One region of the Telluria sp. LT2P80 genome, then DNA from elsewhere that is predicted to be linked to it. Evidence: riboswitches for the same ligand, from Rfam matches in the RefSeq annotation. Region 1 holds a riboswitch; the other holds the start of a gene.
The links. A riboswitch is a leader RNA that binds a small molecule or an ion and turns the genes downstream of it on or off. The one in region 1 is predicted to bind thiamine pyrophosphate.
Positions count from the first base shown of each region.

Region 2: it holds a riboswitch for thiamine pyrophosphate, as region 1 does, so the genes downstream of both, AC56LW_RS01305 (TonB-dependent siderophore receptor) here and thiC (phosphomethylpyrimidine synthase ThiC) in region 1, are expected to answer to the same signal.

Region 1 covers NZ_JCASIO010000002.1:1,303-4,712, reverse strand. The annotation lists gene thiC (phosphomethylpyrimidine synthase ThiC) at 1-1,377, opposite strand, end outside; TPP riboswitch at 1,455-1,561, opposite strand; gene AC56LW_RS06350 (valine--tRNA ligase) at 1,648-3,410, shown strand, end outside.
Region 2 covers NZ_JCASIO010000001.1:294,184-297,593, reverse strand. The annotation lists gene AC56LW_RS01305 (TonB-dependent siderophore receptor) at 1-1,551, opposite strand, end outside; TPP riboswitch at 1,634-1,731, opposite strand; gene AC56LW_RS01300 (DUF535 family protein) at 1,787-2,560, opposite strand; gene AC56LW_RS01295 (hypothetical protein) at 2,867-3,175, shown strand; gene AC56LW_RS01290 (glutathione S-transferase) at 3,270-3,410, shown strand, end outside.

The DNA of each region.
Region 1 (3,410 bases):
CTCGAGCTGCAGGTCCATGTTCTCCTTGATCAGGTGCAGCGGCACGTGGCCGGGGCCTTCGATGATCGTCTGCACATCGTGCTTCCACGCGATCTGCGTGAGTTCACCCAGCGTTTTCAGTTCGGCCAGTTGCGCCTCGTCGTTGGCGTCGTAGATCGAGCCGGGGCGCAGGCCGTCGCCCAGGCTGAAGGTCACGTCGTACGCCTTCATGATGGCGCAGATGTCTTCGAAGTGCGTGTACAGGAACGATTCGCGGTGGTGCGCCAGGCACCACTTGGCCATGATCGAGCCGCCGCGCGAGACGATGCCCGTCAGGCGGTTCGCCGTCATCGGCACGTAGCGCAGCAGCACGCCGGCGTGGATCGTGAAGTAGTCGACGCCCTGCTCGGCCTGCTCGATCAGCGTGTCGCGGAAAATCTCCCAGGTCAGGTCCTCGGCCTTGCCATTGACCTTTTCCAGCGCCTGGTAGATCGGCACCGTGCCGATCGGGACCGGGCTGTTACGCAGGATCCATTCGCGCGTTTCGTGGATGTGCTTGCCGGTCGACAGATCCATGACCGTGTCGGCGCCCCAGCGGATCGCCCAGGTCATCTTTTCGACTTCTTCGCCGATCGACGAGGTCACGGCCGAATTGCCGATATTGGCATTGACCTTGACCAGGAAGTTGCGGCCGATGATCATCGGCTCGATTTCGGGGTGGTTGATATTGAGGGGAATGACGGCGCGCCCGCGTGCGACTTCCGAGCGCACGAATTCCGGCGTGATTTCAGCGGGGATGCTGGCGCCGAACGACTGGCCCGGATGCTGGCGGCCCATCAGGTCGGCAACCCGCTTGCCCATCGGGCCGGACGCATGCAGCGACGCGATGTATTCCTTGCGCTGCATGTTTTCGCGCAGCGCGATGAATTCCATCTCGGGCGTGATGATGCCCTGGCGCGCGTAGTGCATCTGCGTGACGTTCGCGCCGCTCCTGGCGCGGCGGGGCGCGCGCTGCAGGTTGAAGCGCAGCGCGCTCAAGTCCGGATCGTTCAGCCGCTGCTGGCCGAATTGCGACGATGGTCCGGCCAGTTGCTCGGTGTCGCCGCGCCCGTCGATCCAGGGTTGGCGCATCGGCGCCAGGCCACTGCGGATATCGATTGCGGTGGCCGGTTCGGTGTACGGCCCGGACGTGTCGTAGACGAACAGCGGCGGATTGGGTTCGCCGCCAAAGCTGTCGGACGTGGCCGACTGGCTGATCGCGCGCATCGGCACGCGGATATCGGGCCGGCTGCCTTCGATGTAGACCTTGCGGGAATTGGGTAGCGATGCGATGGCTGCCTGGTCCACCGTGGCGGTGGCGGCATCGAACAGTTGTGAAGACTTCGGCGGTGCGTTCATGTGGCTCCCTTGCGTGCGTGAGAGCCAGCAAAGGAGTTGCCGGGTGCGACAAGGTCGGGCGCAAGACTGCGCACGGCCGCACGAATCGGCTGCTTCCCTTCGCTGGCATTATCCAGATCAGGTTCGGAGGGTATTTCTCACCCGCGTGTCGTTGGAACGACAGGCAGGACCCCTAGCGTGTGCCGGACGAGCAATCCCCGTCCAGCGCGGTAAATTATACGCGCTTGTAATTTATAATGGTCTTTTTCGCACATCACACGCCACCACATCATGGAATTAGCCAAGTCTTTCGAGCCAGCCGATATTGAACAGTTCTGGCGCGCAGAGTGGGAACAGCGCGGCTACTTTGCCGCGACCATGGACGAGGGCAAGCCCTCCTTCAGCACCCAGCTGCCGCCGCCGAACGTCACCGGTACCCTGCACATGGGCCACGCGTTCAACCAGACGATCATGGATGGCCTGACGCGCTACTACCGCATGCGCGGCTACAACACCGCATGGGTCCCGGGCACCGACCACGCCGGCATCGCCACCCAGATCGTCGTCGAACGCCAGCTGGACGCGCAAAAGATTTCGCGCCATGACCTGGGCCGCGACGCATTCCTCGAAAAAGTCTGGGAGTGGAAAGAAAAATCGGGCAGCACCATCACCGGCCAGATGCGCCGCCTGGGCACGTCGCCAGACTGGCAGCGCGAATACTTCACGATGGACGAGCCGCGCTCGAAATCGGTCGTCGAAGTCTTCGTGCGCCTGTACGAGCAGGGCCTGATCTACCGCGGCAAGCGCCTGGTGAACTGGGACCCGGTGCTGGGCACGGCCGTGTCCGACCTCGAAGTCGACTCGCAGGAAGAAGACGGCTTCATGTGGTACATCCAGTACCCGCTCACCGACGGCAGCGGCCACCTGACGGTCGCCACCACGCGCCCTGAAACGATGCTGGGCGACGTCGCCGTCGCGGTCGACCCGACCGATGAACGCTACCTGCATTTGCACGGCAAGACGCTCACGCTGCCATTGACCGGTCGTGAAATCCCGATCATCGCCGACAGCTACGTCGATAAAGAATTCGGCACCGGCTGCGTGAAGATCACGCCGGCCCACGACTTCAACGATTACGCGGTCGGCCAGCGCGCCGGCCTCGCGCCGATCAGCATCTTCACGCTCGACGCCAAGATCAACGAAAACGGCCCGGCCCAGTACCAGGGGCTGGACCGCTTCGCCGCGCGCAAGCAGATCGTCGCCGACCTCGAAGCATTGGGCCTGATGGAACAGATCAAGCCGCACAAGCTGATGGTCCCGCGGGGCGATCGCACCAACGTCGTGATCGAGCCGATGCTCACCGACCAGTGGTTTGTCGCGATGACCAAGCCGGCGCCGGAAGGCACGTTCAATCCGGGCAAGTCGATCACCGACGTCGCGCTGGAAAAAGTCGCCAGTGGCGAGATCAAGTTCGTCCCCGAAAACTGGAGCACGACCTACAACCAGTGGCTGGGCAACATCCAGGACTGGTGCATTTCACGCCAGCTGTGGTGGGGCCACCGCATTCCGGCCTGGTTCGCCGAAGACGGCCAGATCGTCGTCGCGCGCGATGAAGCCGAGGCGCAGGCCAAGGCCGCAGCTGCCGGCATCACCGGCGCACTGCGCCGCGACGACGACGTGCTCGACACGTGGTTCTCGTCGGCGCTGGTGCCCTTCTCGACCATGGGCTGGCCCGAAGAAACGCCCGACATGAAGATGTTCCTGCCGTCGTCGGTGCTGGTCACGGGCTTCGACATCATCTTCTTCTGGGTCGCGCGCATGGTCATGATGACCGCGCACTTCACTGGCAAGGTGCCGTTCGAGACCGTCTACGTGCACGGCCTGGTACGCGATTCGCAGGGCCAGAAGATGTCGAAGTCGAAGGGCAACACGCTCGACCCGATCGACCTGATCGACGGCATCGACGTCGAGACGCTGGTGGCCAAGCGCACCACGGGTCTGATGGACCCGCGCGCCGCCGAAAAGATCGGCAAGGCCACGCGCCGCGAATTCCC
Region 2 (3,410 bases), on a different contig from region 1:
CTTCGAGCGGCTTGGAGAGAGCACCGTGTTCTGGTTGACTGTCTCCATCGGTGCGATGCCGCCGTATTGCAGACCGTGGCTGATCGAGCCGTACACGCGCCAGTCCGGCGCCGGTGCATACACGAGCGCCACGTTCGGCAGCGCGAACGAGTCTTTCGATTTCACGCGCGCCTGGTCGATTTCTTCCAGCGCGTCGAGCTTGAGCTGGACGTAGCGCACGCCGGCGTGCAGCGTCCAGGCCGGTGACAGGGTCAGGATGTCCTGCACGAACAGCGAACGTTCTTCGGTCGCGCGGCGTTCCATCACCGGGCCGGTGACGCGGCTGCTGTCCACCGGCGGCACGATCTGGTTCTGCCAGATATTGCTCGAGCCGACGTAGTCGTAGACGTATTCGCCGAAGCTGTCGTGACGTTCGGCGTAAGCGCTGCCGATCGTCAGCGCGTGGCGTACGGCGCCCGTGTCGAAGCGGCCCTGCAGCATCGCTTGCGCACCCCATGGCGTCTTGCGCTCGCCGGTGCTCTGGAAGTCATACACGTCATAGTCGCCGTTCGAGCAGTAGCCCGGATAGTAGCCGTTGCCCTCGTTGCTGCAGCCGTACGGGAAGGCGGTGAAGTCGTCGCGCTTGAACCAGTGCTTGTTGGCGTTGACCGTCGCGGTCCAGGTGTCGCTGATGCGGTACTCGAAGCGCAATCCAAGGTTGCTGCTGTCGGTGTCGACGGGGCGTGTCCATGGCTGGTCGTTGAGCAGCGTTTTCGCCGAGATCCCGGTGGGCAGGACTTCGTTGCGCAGCAGTTGGTAGCCGGGGGCGGTGACCTGCTCCTTGTGCTGATGGTCGACATCGATCTGGAACAGCGCATCCGGCGACATCTGCCAGTCGAAGGCGGCCGAAATGAACTGGCGCTTGCCGTCGGCGCCGCGCACATACGATTTCAGGTCTTCGGCGGCCGCATTGAAGCGGTAGCCAAAGCGGCGGTCGGCGAAGCGTCCGCCCAGGTCGACCGCGCCGTACACGGTGCCGCGTTCGCGCACTTCGACGGTGGCCGAGCGCAGCGGCGCATTGGTCGGGCGCTTGGTGACGAAGTTGAGCATGCCGCCGGGCGCCGCGACGCCGGCCTGCAGGCCGGCCAGGCCGCGCAGGACTTCGATGCGCTCCTTGTTCTCGAGCGGGATCTGCGTGTCGCCCGAGATCGCGATCATGTCCTTGCGATAGCTGGTCGCGTTGTCGAGCGTGAAGCCGCGCACCGAAAACTGTTCGGCGTAGCCGATGGCGTTGTAGGCGTCGCCGATCGACGCGTCGTAGCGGCTCGCATCGCTGACGCTGCGGATCGACAGATCCTGCATCTGGCCCTGGCCGATCGAGGTAATCGACGCCGGCGCGTCGAGCAGCTGCGTTTCGGCGAAACCGCCGACGCTGGCGCGGTCGAGCGCGATCCATTTGCTGCTGGTGACGACGACCGAGGGAATGGCGTCCTGCGCAACTGCGGCAGGCGTAACAACGAAGGCCTGCACGATGGCGCAGGCAAGAACAGGGTGCTTCAGAGTGAAGGTCATGGTGTGCTCGTGTTTGCGCGCCACGAGGGCGCGCCGCTTAAATTCAAGCCGGAGCCAACGTGGGGGAAGGGCAAACGAACGGGAGGGCTGCTTTGCGCTTTCCTTCGCTGGCATTATCCAGATCAGGTACGAAGGGTATGTCTCACCCGGAACAACGTTCCAGGACCCCTAGCGAAGGCGCGAGTGTAGCACGGCGCTTGACGGCCGTGGTGAATCTGGCAAGCGTCGTGAAGCTTCAGGCTTGTGCGGTAGTGGGCGCTCTGGTCGCGGCGGCAGTCGTGGGGACCGACGCCATGCAGCGCAGCAGCGCGCTGTGGGCGGCTTCGGCAATCGCGCGCCATTGTTCGCGGCGCTGGGCGGCGCGCTTGCGGTGCTTCGATGGCATGTCGGCCAGTGGCTTGAGGTAGAACGGCAGCGTGATCTGATAGTGGCGCGCATCGTGTTCGGCGCCGCCGAGAATCCGCCAGAAGCCATCGTAGCCGCTCTCGAAGGTCGCGTGCTGGTCTGCCCGGTACGCAGGGTGCGCGGTGGCGCGCAGCGCGAGCACGCGGTCGATGCCCAGCGCTTGCGCCGCGCCCTGCAGGGCGGCGAACGCGAAGAAGCTGGGCGAGTTATTCGGGAAGGCGCGCTCGAATGCATCGAAGGCCGGACCGGCATTGCGCCACAGGCCCGCGTTGTGGGTCACCAGCGGCACGCTCGCCACTGGAAGCGCGAGTTGCGCGCCGTCGGTCCAGGTCCAAGACAGGCGATGCAGCACCGCGTCATTGGCGAGCAGCGTCAAGGTCAACCCATTCTGCGAATCGTCGCGCTGCGCCGTGCGCAGTTGCAGCGCAAAGCACCCATGCTCGCTATCGTGCTGCCACAAGATCAGGCCGGCGCTGCCATGTACCGCATCCCGGTACGTCCGGTTGAAGGTCGTCTCCTCGAAGCGCCCGTGGGAATCGAGGGACTGGTGCGCGCGCCAGTGGCGCAGGGCGTGCCAGCGTTGGGTCAATCGCGCGATGATCATGGGCGCTCCATTGGACAGAAAGTGACGGGCGAACTTTATTAAACTAGTTCCTCAGTGCAATTATGTTCCCGATTGCCAACGTGTGCTTGGATAAAGTGTAATGATTCGTCAGGAACCAACACGATTCGGGGCAGTGGCCCTGCTGACGGGGTTCAGTGCCCGAAAGGGCGTTGCTCAATAGCCACAATCGGTCCATGTCTGTGGCGCGCCACGCCTGTCGGGTTACGTTGACCGCCGCGAATGCCCGCTTGCTATCGGGAGCAGGTCATAATGGCGGCACTTATTTATCAGCACGAAAGAACATCCATGACGCACAACCAGCCGCCGGAAGGCGCCCTCGCGCAGGGCCCTGTGACCGGGAACGAATCTGTGAATGACACGCAGTCCCGCAGCATGCACCGCACGGCGTCCAGTCGCGTCGTCGGCCAGGCATCGCGCACTGCGACCGCCAAGACGGCCAGGGGCAAGGACAAGGACAGCACGGGCATTCCGCAAAGGCCGAACGCCAGCCAGGTTTCGGCGTGGAAGAAAGAAAACAAGGCCTCGATTGCAGAAACGGCGAAGCATTTCAACCTGCCGCCAACGATCGCCAAACGGTGGTGCGCCGTCGCCTGAAAGACAGGGAAGGTGCGCACGGCCGGCGTACCGTGCTTCCCGGCCTTCCGGATCGGTCTACCATGACTTTTCTCCATCAACAGGAAAAGCAATCATGGTGCAACCCTACGAACTGTTTTACTGGCCGTCGATCCAGGGCCGCGGCGAATTCGTACGACTGGCGCTGGAAGAAGCGGGCGCCGATTACGTCGACGTGGCGCGCCGCGATGGCGGTGTCGATCTGCTGATGTCCGCG